2 regions of the Sporosarcina sp. USHLN248 genome follow, and region 2 is predicted to be linked to the other one. Evidence: riboswitches for the same ligand, from Rfam matches in the RefSeq annotation. Region 2 holds a riboswitch; the other holds the start of a gene.

Region 1 (8,217 bases), on a different contig from region 2:
AACTTTAGAAGAAATCCAAAAGACAAATGAGGTCATCTACCAAGCAATCGGTGTCCAGCCAAAATGGTTTGGACCGCCGAGCGGAAGCTTCAATCAGCAAACAATTGAAGCCGCACACGAATTGAATATGAAAACAATTTTATGGACAGTCGATACAGTCGATTGGAAAAAACCGAAACCTTCTGAAATGGTGAGACGCGTTGTATCTCAAGTGGAAAACGGCACCATGATTCTCATGCATCCAACTGATCCGGTCGTAAAAGGGTTAGACACAATGCTTACGGAAATCAAAGCGAAAAATCTCCAAATTGGTACAGTCAGTGATCTGATGAGCGAAAAGAGGGTTGATTGACAACTCGTGCCGATGCCTTTCTAAGATACGGTTATACAGCTTCCCCCTTCAAAATAAAATACAAAGGCAGGCCAATCAGAAATAGCCTGATCGGCTTGCCAAAATAATTATAGAAAAATAGTATCTTTTTGTTTCTCACTACAAACACGCATCCAACTCCCACATTTCAATACTCGTACTGCACTCTCATCGTTGATTGGATCATAATTTGCCCTCCTTCAATCGGCGTCGTACTATCCGACATGGCGACCGATTTGAAAGCGACCGGCTGTCCGCTTCTCTCAACTTCAATGATGTTGACTGGTTGAGGGTCTATTTGCAAATGCAATGTTTCTGCAATTGTCCGTGCTTTCGATTGAGCATTTTTTAAAGCTTTAACAATAGCTTCCTGCCTATGGAGCTCAATGTCTTCAACTGAAAATTCTACATTTGTCACCCTGTTTGCTCCATTCGCAACTGCAACATCAATCACAGCGCCCGCTTGTTGAACATCCGTTAGCGTCACTGCAATTGCATTTGTCACTTCATATCCTCGAAAAATTTGTTCTCCATCACGAAAATCATATCTAGGGAAAATCGTATAAGCCACTGTTTGAATATTTTCCCTTGGCACGCCCAAACGAAGTAACGATTGAATTACTTGATTCGTTAAAGCCGCATTTTCCTGCTGTGCCTCTTGCAGCTCTTCGCTTCGCGTATTGATTTCCAAATGAATGGTTGCAACATTTGGCTCAACCGCTACCTTCCCGTTTCCTACAGCCGTAATGTGCCGGGAAGTTTTTTTCACCTGCTGATGAATATACGGATAATACAAAGCTTTCTCCTCCATTTGTTTGATTGGCAAAGCATTCGTTTGAAGCGTAGAATGTCAATAAACAACTAGTCAATGGCCATTTCCACAAAGTTCATTAATACAATATATGACTTCATATTCTATCAAATACAAAAACCTTCAACGTATAATGGGGTATAAATACTAACCGTGGGGGATGAATATCACAGTTTGCATTCATAATTGTCCGAAAATCCCCGTATAGAACTAATCAATCCTATCCGTCAATAAACTGCTTTAGTCCGACCACTTAAACTTTAAACAATTTGATCTGATCATAAAAATCTACCCAAAAAAACAAAAATAGAATCAATTTACCTCCATAAACTGACAAAGTATTCATTTTTCTTTATATATACTATACATAGTTACTAAATACATTTGGAAACGATGATATACATCTCTTATTTGGGCACCTAAGATGTATGGAGTTACTGGTGCAACCGGCCTGATTAGACTTCGACCTTTTGTCGAGCTACTCGGGTTTTTATTTTGACGGAAAGGTGGATATGGACGGATGCGTATTGGAATTGTAGAGAATCATCCTGTAATGAGGAAAGGGTTAGTTTCCCTTTTTGCGGCGGATCAGCGATATGAAGTGGTCGGGGAAGCTGATCATAATGCAGATGCAATGAAACTACTTAGTAAAGTTAAGCCTGATCTATTTATCGTCGATTTACAGTTGGGACAAGAGTATGGTTTGGATTTCATCGTTGAAGCTAAAAACAGAGGATATGCTGGCAAATTTCTCATTTTCACTTCTTCCATTAGTAAAAAAGATTTCTGGAGAGCTCAGGAGATCGGTGTAGAAGGATTAATTTTGAAGGAAGCCTTGCCGGAAGAAATCTTACACGCATTGCAGATCATCCAGAAAGGTCGAAAATATTACGATAGTAGTATTGTTGAGTTCAAAATCAATTCACATCGATTGCATTCGAATCAATACGACAACAGTATCGAACAGTTAACACCAAAGGAAATGGAGGTTTTATTGAAATTAGGAAAAGGATATTCCAATAAAGAAATTTCACAGGCCTTGTTCATAACTGAGTACACAGTGAAAAAACATGTTAGCCAAATTCTTTCAAAGTTGGAACTATCCGATCGTACACATGCTGCCTTATTTGCAAATGCCATCGGATTAGTAACGTATATGGCAAATTGATGCTAAAAAGCTTCGCAAATGACGCGAAGCTTTTTAATTTTATAGATCAATCGGTAATACAGCGATTATAGGCTCCTCAACTTCAGTACGTTCCTCTTCCTCAGTTGTTTCATCTGCTGGAATGCTGTCATCTTCTTCATCTGTTTGCTCATCTGAAGGCAAATCTATTTCCTCGCCCAACTCGGCATCTGGATTCGTTCCTTCTGCAGTGCCTTTCTCTTCCTCAAGTAATTCTCCATCTGTTTCTTCTGATTCTTCTTTCTCCTTCCCAAGATTTCCTTCTTCTCCAATTGCGTCTGCATCATCATTTGTCTCTGGCACATTTCCATTGCTACCGTCCGGATTCGGATTGGAAACCGGCGGAGTCGTTTTACTATAATAGTCTAATTGTGCCATCGCTTCGGCAAGAGCGGCATCCAAGTCTGCTATAATTGCTGCTTTCTCGTCTGATAGATCAATCTGCAAACCACCAAGAAGTTTTGCTGCATAATCTTGCAGCATTTTAACTCGTAAAGCTGTTTCTTCCGCAGTGAATTGTGCCAATTCAGCATCTGCCCGCAATATTTCTTCTCTTATTGCCTCCCTCAATTCACCCATGAGCCGTTCTTTTTCACTCGCTATCGCCTGGTCGATTTGCTCAATCGAAGCTTCCTTTTTCGTTATGAACCAACTCGTAAATAAACTTTGGATATTTTGACCTGCGAACGCCTTATTCATTCCAGTACCAAGCGCTATACTCAGTAATAATACTGCACATAATATACATACTTTTTTGAAGCTTATGTTTGGAAGTTTCATATACACCATCCCTCCGATCAAGGTAAATAAGGACCCCCATACAGCAGGTCCTTATTGTCTTTCGGCGATATTATTTATTAATGCCTTCTACGATTGCATCCAATTCCGCCTGAGCTTCCAATAGAAGTCTCTTTCCAACCATAGTGATGATTTTATCTTGTTCGGCTATCAAGTTATTATTTAACTGCGTGATTTTTGTACGAAGGTCATCGATTTTCGCATCGATCAGTGCCTTAATTTCTTCAATCGTTAAATCTGTATTTTTATCTAACTGTGCTTGAAGATCCTCTTTTGCATATTTAATGGTTTCCTCTAAATCATTAACTGCATTTTCTGTCGTCGCTTTAACGTCTTCAATCATTTTCTTCTGCGCTTCGCTTCCAGCTGCATTTGCATGTTTCTTTAAATCTTCATTAGCATATTCCAATGCTTTTTGGCCAGTTTCATTAATCAACCCTGCGGCAAAATCTTTAAGCGACTTGAATTGGCTCGATAGATAGCTTTCGATATGTGCTTTTTGCTCTTTTATCGAATCGATATGATTTCTGGCACTAGCTTCAATTCCTTTGTTCGTTGCTGCTGTAACGAATTCCCCTCGCTCGCCAATTTTATTTGACGCATCTTCTTTCAGTCCATTATATTCAGTCAAAAGCCCATCAACTTTGCCCTCACCGTAGTTTGCAACAGCTTCGGTAATTTGATTGCTCGATTTAGTAAATTGTGCGTCATACCAATTTTTCAAATGTGTCCCTGCATCGGTTGCACCGAGGGCAACTCCTACTCCCGATAGCAATCCAATCGCGACTGTTCCTGCAATGACTTTTCCTTTAACTGTTTTTAGCATGTAATTCTCTCCTTTGATTATCGTTTACTCATCCAATAGTTCTTCTATCATCTGTTCTACTTCGAATGTGATGTCGGCTTCGATATTAAGCTCGTTGATATAATCATCGAAGCTGTCTTGCTGCAAGTCTGCAACGATTTCATTTAGCTCTTTAACCATTTCAGCCTGTTGTATTTCGATATCTGTTTGTGTATTCTTGATGCTTTCATCACGCAGAATATCAAGGACTGTGTGAAAGGATTTTTTTGATTCCGTTACAAACTGGTTGAAATCTGCTAAACCATCTGCAATTTGTACTCCTGTCACAGTTCCCAAAATCTCGCTTTTTTGCTGAAACGCATCTTCATACCAGCTATAGAGATTCTGTGTTAGATTTGAATATGCATAAATCGTCGTCCCTGCACTTAATAAAATAACTAATAGAATGCAACTTCCTAATACTTTCTTCATCGCTCTGCACCTCTTAATTCATCTCCCCCATTTGAAAGAAAGTTGTATGTTTTTCAAACTATTCTTAGTATAGGTACATTAAGTTCGGACAACCTCCCTCTTACGAGTAATCTTTCAATGGCCAATTCGTCTACTGTAGTATTCTACTTTGGTGTAATTGCTTGTCTAACGAGGCAGCGATATAATTGGAAATCGTCTACTCCACAGATTACAATCCATTGAATGCAAAAAAGGCTTCGCAGAGATTTCTCTCCACAAAGCCTTATTCCTATCCAATTTATCAAATCAATTTTACTTCACATAAATATCTCGATTAAAGATTGCTTCGTTGCCCTCATAATCTTGCACAGGTGAAAATCGATCATAAACTAATCTGACACTTAATTTGTTTCGAAGAGGGTATAAGTCAACGTATTCCGAGTTTCTTGCGCCACGTGAATATTTAGATGAGTCGACTACTTCGATAATATAATCGCCATAATCATATTTGCCATTTCCGTTTGTATCAAAGTAAATGACATCCCTAATTCTACCATCAATCGGCACGTTATCTGCTACTGACGCTCTAATATTCGCTATAAATGTAGCATCCGTCCTAGAGCGCTCTATTGAAGCAATCGAGCTTCCATCTAAAATATGACCATCTAAAGTAATTTCAAGATCATTTGCATCCAATGCTCTGATCGTGTTACTAAATTCTAAGATTAGCGAAGACCCGTCAGGACTGACTGAAGCATAAGTCAGCTCTGGCTGTACTCCACTATAGAATGTTACATTTCCTGCCCCAGGCGATGCAATTGTGTTGCCCGCATTGTCTCGGATATTGTTTACAGTAAATAGCGCCGTTTTAGTTGACGGAATTCCGGATGACGGAACATGCACTGTCACGACCACAGATGTTGCCCGATCAGCCGTTCCAGTGATAGAAGTTGTAACGTAAGAACCGACCGGCAATGCTTTGTTATCCCAAGTATAGTTATTGATGTCTTGGACGGTATCCAAGTTTACACCACTGTCCGCATCAGAAACAGTGTAAGTTGCAGCTTGTTCGCCATAGTAAGATCCGTTTGGCAATGAACCTGTCGTAACCCCTGTAACAACTGGACGAACAGCATCATAAACAGTTCCATTTTCTACGACAAACGTTTGTGTTGCAATCGCATTTGGATTTGGAACGCCTGCTTTATCCACTACTGTATTAGCTGGAATACGCAATTGATACGTACCATTCGGTAATGGATAATGAATGGATAATGTATTATTCGTAATCGTTGAGTTTTGCGAGTTGTAGTAATTCAGATTGACCGGTGTAGCCACTCCTGTTCGTTGGTCGATAACCGTTACTGAATTGTATCTGCCCATGGCAATATCTTCCGTAAAGTTCGCTACAATCTTTCCGTCTTTGTATTCAACGTTTATGAGCGCAGGAGCTATCGTATCTCGTTCCAATGTTACATTTGTTGAATACAGCTCGGCATTGTTACCTACCGTATCTTTCACATCCGCATCGACAAACAAGACTGCATTATATTTATCTTGATAAAATGCATTTGTCCCTGTTAAAACAACTGTTTTCGCATCTTTGCCTGCAGCTGCAGTTAAATGAGTAATCGTTCCGTTCGAATGAACAAGGCGCGCTTTTCCTGTAAAGGATGCGATGTTCATTTCTTTGTCGTACGTCAATTCAATCCGGTTTTCGCCGATCACTTTGACATCTTTGACAGATGGCGCTACCGTATCTGCAGTAATTTTAATGGATGCTTCCACCGGGTTTGGAGATGCAAAATTGTTGCCATAGTCTTTCACGTTCAGCAATTTCACCGTTGCAGTTGTACCAGCCTCGATTTGTTTGCTTGCTGTTACATTTAAACGGTTCGGATTGGACGGATCGTTAGTGACTGTAGCAACTGTATCATTGACATATGCAATGACACCCGCTGCGTTAACTGGCTCATCGAATAGCACTGCAAATGAATTCGTTGACGTTTTCGCAGTGGCGGAGCCCGATACAAATTTTGGTGCTACCGTATCCTTCGCCTTCAAGATCTCCGTGTACTCCTCGAACTTCCCGCCATTTGCCGCCTGAATGGCATCTGTCGCTTTCACCGCATATTCTCCGTCAAAAATCCAGTCAGCTGTAATTGTTAATGTTTTTCCATCTTCGGATAGGACACCTGTTAGTTTTCCTGGGTTCGTTGTCGAACCGGATACCGATGTAAACATAATGTTTCGTACATGATTGGTTCCATCTAAGACAGAAGACTTCGAAACTGCAGTCGCAAATTTCACTTCGACTTGTTTCGCATTGATTGCCTTCACTTCTGTTACGAAGCGATCATCTGCTGCATAGTCAAACTTCATTTCAATCGTTTTTTCAGCTGTCGCATCACCTTTTGTAAGGGTTACGACATAGCTTCCTGCCTCTTTTCCTTCAGCTGCTTTTGCAGTGACGCCTTTTTCAGCTATGAGAGAATCTACATATTTTTGGACGGCTGCCAATTTGTTTTGAGCAGTTGCCGATGGGCCGCCAGAAACTGTGACCGCACCCGCTTTTATTTGGTCGGCAGCTGCATCGACCGCCACTTGATCCTCATCTACTTTTGGCGTTACAAACGCTTCTCCTCTAAAAACAAATGAAGCCATTTGACCACGTGTTACAAATGCGTTTGGTGAGAAAGTAGTCGGTGTTGTGCCTGTCGTAATATCATGTGCATAAAGTGTGCGGACAAATTCCATATGCCATTGTCTTTCATTAATATCCGTAAATGGAAGATAGATCGGCTGATCCTCCAAATCAAATCCAAGCACAAGGATTTTGGACATTTGCGCTCTTGTTAAGCTATCATTCGGTCTAAATGTATTATCCTCATAACCTGAAATGATACCCTCTTCAACAAGCGCAGCGATATATTTATAATACGCATTCGTCTTGCTCACATCTTTGAAGCCCGGATCTTTCACATTATTTGTATCCAAATCCAATACCATTGCCAACAGCTTTGCCGCATCTTGTCGTGTAATGTTCTGGCCTGGCTTGAACGTACCATCCGCATATCCGCTAATCATACCAGCCGCAGAATATTTCATAACCGCTTCGTAAAAGTGATGGCTTGGTATATCCCTTACATCAGAAAATGATGGCGTTTCCGCCTTTGTATGTACTGGCGCTGCCGCAACAAACGCTCCACCAACTACTGCCGTTGCCAATGTCGCTTTGAATGCTTTTTGATAGCTCTGTTTCTTCATCATTAAACCCCCAACCCCTTTATATAATTATGTTTCTATCACAAAATTTAACGTAATAATAGCAATTTACTAACCTATTATCAGTATAATTTAACTGGAAGTTTTGTGCAACTTGATGTATAGGACTGTAGCAGGATTTGATTTGTCTGGAAAGATAAAAAATAAAAAAAATCCAGCATATCGCTTAAACTGTACCTTATAAGATGGACGTCGAGGAAACTGTTGGGACAACGCATCCCAAGAATCGTACTTTGGGCATTTTAAAGATGAAACCTCTATAAAAGAATGTGTAACATTAGAACAGGTAAAGCAAGAAACCATAAGATATATGACGTACTACAATTATTATTGAGGTCAGTGGAATTTTAAAAAGCTACCGCCTGTAAAATACAGACAGTAGCTTCAGCAATCCTTTACAAAGGGCACAGTTTACCTTGTATAGCTGACTTTCTTTTAACAATAGACAACTTCTGGCGAATACACTATGAATTAGTTCAATACATGCGGAGGCCCTACATCTGGCTCATTTT
Region 2 (8,217 bases):
AGGAGAGGACTTTTCAGAAGGAAGTTTAGCGCCGGGAACATTATTCATCGTTTCGGAAAATGAACTAGGGATGGAAAAGTTACAGAAAGTAATTGAACGAATAGAAGAAAATCCCGCCATAGCTCAAATAACGACGCAAGGAAACCCTTTGAATGAGAATGGTAACGCGGCGAAATTCTCGATTACATTTGAAGGCAATCCGTATGATGAGAAAGCATTTGATGCGGTCTTAAAGCTTCGCGAAGATAGTGAACAGATCTTAAAAGGTGCTAATCTAACGGATGCGATGTTATATATTTCTGGCGAAACGGCGATCAATGCTGATTTAAGAGACATCAATGATCGTGACACGTGGATGGTCATGATACTAATGACGGTGTTGATTACAATTATGTTAGGTCTCCAAACGAAGTCAATCGTTGCACCGATTTACATGATTGGAAGCATTTTGCTGTCGTTTGCGGCTACAGTCGGTTTAGCATACTTCCTGTTCGGCGTATTTTTGGACCTTGATGGGCTTAGCTATAGGATTCCGCTCTATGCATTTGTCTTCCTTGTTGCTTTGGGGGTAGATTATTCCATTATGCTTATCGCGAGGGTCCGTGAAGAGATGAAAGTGTTGTCTTTTGATGATGCAGTGCGAAAAGGGGTAGAGCGTACCGGAGGGGTCATCAGTTCTGCAGGGCTCATTTTAGCTGCGACATTCTTAGTGCTTGCGACGATGCCGATTTATGAATTAAAGCTATTCGGTTTCATAATGGCGCTTGGCATTTTAATCGACACGTTTATCGTCCGTCCATTGCTAATCCCTTCAATATTAGTATTGTTAGGCAAATGGAGTTTTTGGCCGAAGCGTATGTAATCAATGAAAAATGTCACTTCCTTTATTACGGGAGTGGCATCTTTTTTATTTCCTCTTTTAGAGTAATGTCAGTATCCATAGGGGGGTAACTCTTAAAATAGCAAGATGGAAAGGCACAGAGAAGTGGCTACCATTACGATTATTTTGTTATCCAATAGATTATCTATATTTTTGTTTATAAAAACGAGTCAAACGTTTTTAAATCGAGAATTGAACCGCAAAAAACAGGAAGAATTGTTCATCTTCTTATTAGTACACTACTTACTATAAAGGAGATGATATTATGAATAACAAATCAATTGGATTATATCAAGGAGTCGCGTTATATATTGCTGCTATATTAGGTTCGGGTGTTCTTTTTTTATCTGGAGTAACTGCATCAATGGCGGGCCCTGCATCTATATTGTCTTGGATGATTGTGATTTTAATTAGTTTTCCACTTGCTTACTCCTTCGCTAGTTTAGCAAGAAAGTACCCTGATGCAGGTGGAGCAGCAATTTTTGTAAGAAATTCCTTCGGGTTTCATTTTGGCAATATCGTTGGATGGTTTTACTTTGTAACAGCGGCAGTCGGTCAAACAATCGTTTCCTTAACTGGCGCCTATTATGTCAGTCAGGCATTTGGATTATCAAGTCTCACAACAGCAGTGGTTGCCATTTTGATATTAATCATTGCAGGGGCGTTCAATTATTATGGCGTAAATGTTAGTGGAAAAGTTGCATTGGCATTGAGTTCTTTATTGCTGATTCTTTTGCTGGTGGCTGTATTTGTTTCTTTTTCAAGAATACAATGGGAGAATTTCATACCATTTGCCCCAAATGGATGGTTTTCAGTGGGAAGTGCTATAACGGTTATTTTCTGGTCCTTTTTCGGGTGGGAAGCAATTTGTAATTTGGCCGAGCACTTTAAAAGGCCAGAAAAAGATCTTGTCAAAGCTTCAATGATTAGTGCAATTATAATAGGACTACTATTTTTAGGATTAAGCCTTGTAACAATTGGAACAGCAACGTATGGCAATCAAGAAAGCAGCCTATCTCCAATTGGTGTTATGATGGAAGAAACAATAGGAGTAGGGGCCAAAACCGTCACTGCAATTTTGGCGTTAATTATTTGTACAGGGACATCTAATGCTTTTGTAGCTAGCCTTACGCAATTAGGATATTCATTAAGTAGGGATGGGGCTTTCCCAAAGTTTTTTTCAAAACGACATGTAACTACTCATATTCCAAGACGAATGGTATTATTTATTGTCTGTTTTTCAATAACTGGTGTGATTGTGACGAAAGCTTTAACACTGACATTTGATGATATTTTATTTATTCCAACCTCACTCGGGGTTATAGTTTATATTCTTTCGATGGCGGCAGGCGTTAAATTATTTAAAAGAAACACACTATCTTGGTGGGCATCCTTGACCTCTTTGATTTTATGTTTCTTGGTCGTTCCATTTTTTCGGTTATATATATTTGTACCATTAGTTGTGTTAGCAATTTATGCAGTATATATGATTTTGAGTAAAAAGGTATTTGCCTATAAGGGGGCATGAAGTCCAATGAGTCACGGAAATTACCCTTCAAAGGATACAATGTGGAAAGCAACCATATCATGTGATGCCACATATGATGGGGTATTCTTTTATGCAGTAAAAACAACAGGGATATTCTGTCGTCCTTCTTGTAAGTCTAGGATTCCAAACGATGAGAATGTTTCTTTTTTTGGATCTGCTGATGAAGCCCAAAAGGCTGGTTATAGACCGTGTAAAAGATGTAGACCTGATTTATGTTTAAGTAAATATGATCCGCTTACTTTTATTTTAGAAGATACGATCTGCTTGATAAAAAATAATTATATTCAAAACTTATCTCTAGACGATATTGCATCAAATGTGGGAGTTAGTCGCTTTCACTTAAATCGGATTTTTAAAGAACGAATAGGATGCACACCTCGAATGTACTTAGAAAAATTTAGGGTTAATAAAGCGAAGGAATTACTTTTAACTACGCAGTTTAATAGCACACAGATTGGTTACCAAATAGGGTATCAAAGTACCTCTAGTTTTTACAGTGCATTTAAAAGAAATACAGGATTCTCACCGAACCAATTTCGTACTCTTCATGTCAGAAATTGTTCAAATCAAAAGTAGGGCTGAATGTATTGCTTTTCAAATAAATGAAATGTGCCACTTCCTTTATACGGGAGTGGCGCTTTTTCGACTATTCACTTTGCGCTGTCATGTATTGTAATGTCTGTTTTATTCCTTCGTGATAGGATGTGCGAGGCAGAGGACCGATTTCAGTTTCGTATTTCGTACCATCCAACACAACCGGCTCTTCATTCAAATAGAACATTTCGACGACTTCGCGCATATTTGCATTGAAAAGACCTAAGAATCGAATCATATTTTTTGATACAGTCCGAACAGGTCGATCGTATTCGGAAAGTTCTCGGATGATCTGAACGATTTCTTCTCCGGTAATGACACCAAACCCAGGAATATTGTAGTTGTGGCCATACGCATTACTCTGCAGAGATAAATTGACCGCAGCTTTGGCCCCGTCCGGTGTGTAAATGAACTCTCTGCAAATCTTTTGGTTACCGATGTACATTGCCTTTTTATGCTGAACGGCATCTTTGAATGTGAAATGCAATAATGTATTTTCCGCATTCGGTCCGTAAAAGTCTGGAAAGTGAGCAATGATTGCTGGCACATTTGACTGTTTAACCATCTGCTCTACTTGCAATCGAATTTTACCTTTTTTCGTAGTCGGTTGCTTTGGTGTGTTTTCCGTCATTTTGGCACCGGTTGATTTGCCATAAGCATAAATGTTTTCAATCAAAATGAGCTTGGTTTGTTGGGTTTCTGCAGCTTTTAAAACATTGCCAATGAAAGGGAGCAATTTATCTTCCCACTCAGGGTAAGGGATATTAGCCGCTTGGAAAATGATATCTGTATTTTCGGACGCAGCAATGACATCGTGTAAGTTAAAAATATCCCCAGTTTGAATCGTAATTTCCGGTCGCTCACCATACAAGTGGTTCAGCTTTTGCTCCGAGCGTGCAAATGCCGTCACTTCCACACCTCTGCTGTTTAATTCATTCACAATCGCGTAACCCATACCGCCGGATGCTCCTAATACAAGTGCTCTATTCATATATAAACCCCCAATTTATTATTTGACCACTGTTCAAATGAAGTGATAAAAGAAAGCCACGCAAATGGCTCATTTTAATTTATCCCTTTCAATAAAAACTGGACGTGTGCTTTCGCCATATCCCTTACCTCTTCATATTGGATAACATGGCGCAAATAGTGAGTAACAAAACCATGTAAGGCTAAGAAAATAGACCAAATCTCTTGAATGGATAGCTGTTTCTCACACAAACTATTCACGGTTTGCGCAAATAGCTCATACGTTTCATTCGGGCTCTGATTAAGGAAATTTCGCACTTCCTCATCTTTGATTAAAAACATAATTTCATAATGGCTTTGATGATTTAAGCCAAATTCGATATAGCCAAGTAAAATGGCTTCTAGTTTTTCAATTGGAGCGAGAGGGGCTTGTGCGATCTCTTTCAGCTTTTGTTCTAACATGCTAAAATGATCTTCCACAAGTGCGTAAAACAACTCTGCTTTACTGTTAAAGTGATAGTAAATAGCTCCGTGGCTATAACCAAGCTCTTTCGCGATTTGCCGCATCGAAACGTGCTGATATCCTTTTACGATAAATAAATCCTTTGCAGCATCCATGATCATCTCTCGACTGAGATCACGTTGCGCAGATTTTTGAGATGACATAGTACCTCCTCATTTGACCACTGTTCAAATAAATAGTAGCGATCTATTCAATTATTGTCAATTAATAAATGTGCGTTTTGTAATTAGAAGGTAAATTGAACTATTTAATTACCGATGTTAAGTCGTTTATTCATAAAAAAGGAAAGAAAACGGTTTCTTTTTAAAGGTTCAAATATCCTATACTTGGTAGGTAGTATGTAACTAAAAAACCGAAATAAAATAGTACTTTTTATTGCTATCTAAAAAAGTCTATGTTACTATTTTTAAGTACTATAGTTGGCAAACCTTTTGAAAGAAAGGGACGCAAAGCTCCAGGTCTAAAGCTAATGCAATGATGGCTGAGCTGCATGAAACTAGACATTTTTCTGGTTTTTTAATTTTGCCTATTTCTAATTTGGAAAAGGCTTTTTTTATTTATAAAAACTATTTTTAGTAGGAGGAAAAGAAAGGCATGCGCTTTATAAAAAACATTCCGCTTAAATTCAAATTATTGCTTACTGTTTTCGCGATTGTCATTGCATTATTTGCTGTAACAACTACACAAAGCATTTCCCAATTGAAGAATCAGTTGGAAGGCGATCTTGAGCAAGAGCTTAAAAGCGTTGGTCTCTTGACAGCGATGCAGCTTGATTCGAAAGATGTAAAGAAGTTGTTCGATGCAAAAGATGAATCAGATTCGAATTTTGTGAAAATGCAAAATCACTTGGACTATATTTTGGATCAGCAAGGTATTATGTTTTGGAGCTATATTTGGAAGATGGAAGATGGCGGCGTCAACCCTGTCGGCTATACAAATAATTTGGGAGATGTCTATAACGTCGGTGAATTGTTCACTGATATTGCACCTGTTCATATGACAGCTGCAAAGCTTGCGATTGAAAATGATCGACCAGAAGTGACAAGTATCTTTGAAGATACATTTGGGTCATGGAGAACGGTCTTTAGTCCAATAAAAGACGAAAATGGCAATACAATTGCTGTCTTAGGTATCGACTATTCGGCTGACTATATCGAAGCAATTATTCAAAAAAGCATAACGAAGCAAATTGTCATTGCAATCATTGGGCTTGTTGTTTTGTTTGCAGTTCTGTTCTTTACAATTCTCCGTTTGCTCAGCCCGTTAAACAAAGCTGTTGTTATTGCCAATCAAGTAGCGGGCGGCGATTTGCGTGATGTGGAATTGGAAGAATCAAAAGATGAGGTCGGAAAACTATCTGGCTCTATTAAAGAGATGGTGTCCAATTTACAGCACGTCATTATGAATATCCGAAATACGTCAAACATCGTTGCATCGTCTGCGACTCAGCTGACGACAACTGCTGAAGAGTCTTACCGAAATGCAACGAATGTTTCAAAAGAAGTCGATCATCTTGCGAAAAATGCTGAGACGACGATGGTTATGACAGTTGAAACAGCTTCTGCTATGGAAGAGTCTGCAATGAGCATTCAACGAATCGCAGAATCAGCGAATACCGTTTCGGAATCCTCATACTTCACTTCAAATGCTGCGAAGGAAGGAAATGAGGTCATTCAGCAAGTTATTGCCCAAATGCAATTGATCAATGAATCAGTCAACCAAATTGATGAAACAATTCAAGGTTTGAATGAAAACTCCAATCGCATTAGCAACATTGTAGATTTCATTACAGATATTGCTGAACAAACGAATTTATTGGCGTTGAATGCGGCAATCGAGGCAGCAAGAGCTGGTGAGCATGGCAAAGGGTTCGCTGTTGTAGCAGGGGAAGTTAAGAAGTTGGCAGAGCAATCTGCTCATTCGGCTTCAGAAATTTATAAGCTCATTAACCATATCCAATCGAATTCAAACGATTCGCTATTAGTAATGGAAAAAGGAAAAGAGAATGTGCGGGTTGGGATGGATCAAACAGCAAAAGCCGGGGACATATTCCACGAAATTGTCAATTCCGCCGAACAAGTTGCAGGTCAAATCCAAGAGATTTCCGCAGCTTCACAGGAAATCTCCGCTTCTTCTGAAGAGGTGGCGGCATCCGTTAATAATATGAAAACAGCATCACAGCAATCGGCTGAACTCTCTATGAATGTATCGAAACTAACAGAAGAACAACTAAAATCGATGCAAGAAGTGATCGAGGCTTCTGAGTCATTGGACAAAACGGCTGAAGAATTGCAGTCACTGATTAAACGATTTGAACTATGAGGTGAAAAAAATGAACTTAGGGCTTACAGGAAAGAATGTACTGATTACCGGCTCCAGTATGGGAATCGGAAAAGCAATTGCATTGCAATTTGCTGAGTACGGAGCAAATGTGTTAATAAATTTTGTTGGTGATCAAGAAGTTGCCGAACAAACACGCCAAGAGGCTGAAAAATTCGGAGTCCGTGCTTTGACTTACCTTGCGGATGTATCGGATTCAAGCAAAGTACGAGACATGTTTGCCTATATGGACGAACAGCTTGGCTGCATCGATATTTTAGTGAATAATGCAGGATTTGCACAAGATGCTCCAATTACGGAAATGACAGATGAACAATGGGATCGAATGATCAAAGTCCATCTATACGGCTGCTTCAATAATAGCCGTGAAGCTGCAAAGAGAATGAAGCAGCAAAACAAAGGAAAAATCATTAATATCTCTTCTGATATCGGCAGTTTAGGTTGTGAAGAGTTCACCCATTATTCTGCAGCAAAAGGCGGCATTAATGCGTTTACCAAAGCTTTGGCGCGAGAATTAGCACCCAATATTTTGGTGAACGCGGTAGCGCCAAGCGGCACACATACAAATATTTTGAGCGCATTCGGAGACAATTACGTCGAAGAAGAATCGGCTAAATATCCGCTTAAGCGATTAGCTCAACCGGAAGAAATTGCAAAGAGCGTCTTGTTTTTAGCGTCGGACAACGCCAATTTCTACACAGGACAAATTTTAACGCCAAATGGCGGCGTCGTCATGAACGGCTAAGAAATAGACAGGAGTATACGGAACGATGAATATTGTTGTATTTGGTTTGTATTTGATTTTTATTTACTATATTGGTTACAAAGGCTATAAACGGGTTAACACAGCAGAAGATTTGATTGTAGCAGGCTGGAGCATGCCACTGCCTGTCGTGACAGGCAGCTTGGTTGCTGCCATGTTAGCAGCTCCGTTTTTCTTTGCAGCAATCGGATCAGGTTATACGAGTGGTGGCTTTGAAGGTTCCGCGACGATGGGAGGTCTAGGGACATGTATGATTTTAGGCGCGCTTATTTGGACGAAGCCGCTTAGAAGATTAAGAGGCTGGACGTTGGCCGACTATTATGGATTACGATATGGCAGTAAAAAGTTAGGTGCGTATACGGGCATCGTAATGGCGGTCGCTTTTGGTGTCTTCAATGCTGGGGCACTGACAGTTGGCGGTACGTATATTATTCAACAACTTTTCCAAATTGATTTTATCCCGGCAGCCATCTTGTTCGTTTCATTGACGGCTTTATACTCTGTTATTGGAGGACTTTGGGCGGTTGCTTATACGGAAATTGTGCAAGGGGCACTTGCCATTGCCGGTATTTTAGGCATCTCGATTTTCATATTCTTCT

Evidence for each region. Region 2 has a riboswitch for cyclic di-GMP ahead of WFH04_RS15375 (methyl-accepting chemotaxis protein). Riboswitches for the same ligand answer to the same signal wherever they lie in the genome.
Region 1: it holds a riboswitch for cyclic di-GMP, as region 2 does, so the genes downstream of both, WFH04_RS09255 (response regulator) here and WFH04_RS15375 (methyl-accepting chemotaxis protein) in region 2, are expected to answer to the same signal.

Annotation. Positions count from the first base shown of each region.
Region 1 is NZ_JBBCZC010000018.1:59,159-67,375, reverse strand. It holds gene WFH04_RS09265 (polysaccharide deacetylase family protein) at 1-352, shown strand, start outside; gene WFH04_RS09260 (SIMPL domain-containing protein) at 519-1,166, opposite strand; cyclic di-GMP riboswitch class II at 1,559-1,642, shown strand; gene WFH04_RS09255 (response regulator) at 1,702-2,349, shown strand; gene WFH04_RS09250 (hypothetical protein) at 2,389-3,147, opposite strand; gene WFH04_RS09245 (hypothetical protein) at 3,218-3,991, opposite strand; gene WFH04_RS09240 (hypothetical protein) at 4,016-4,441, opposite strand; gene WFH04_RS09235 (S-layer homology domain-containing protein) at 4,733-7,690, opposite strand; partial or broken gene WFH04_RS09230 (IS3 family transposase) at 7,896-8,039, shown strand; gene WFH04_RS09225 (hypothetical protein) at 8,177-8,217, opposite strand, start outside.
Region 2 is NZ_JBBCZC010000045.1:8,214-16,430, reverse strand. It holds gene WFH04_RS15400 (MMPL family transporter) at 1-862, shown strand, start outside; partial or broken gene WFH04_RS15395 (APC family permease) at 1,146-2,473, shown strand; gene WFH04_RS15390 (bifunctional transcriptional activator/DNA repair enzyme AdaA) at 2,415-3,005, shown strand; gene WFH04_RS15385 (SDR family NAD(P)-dependent oxidoreductase) at 3,076-4,014, opposite strand; gene WFH04_RS15380 (TetR/AcrR family transcriptional regulator) at 4,089-4,658, opposite strand; cyclic di-GMP riboswitch class I at 4,927-5,009, shown strand; gene WFH04_RS15375 (methyl-accepting chemotaxis protein) at 5,110-6,837, shown strand; gene WFH04_RS15370 (SDR family NAD(P)-dependent oxidoreductase) at 6,848-7,600, shown strand; gene WFH04_RS15365 (sodium:solute symporter family protein) at 7,626-8,217, shown strand, end outside.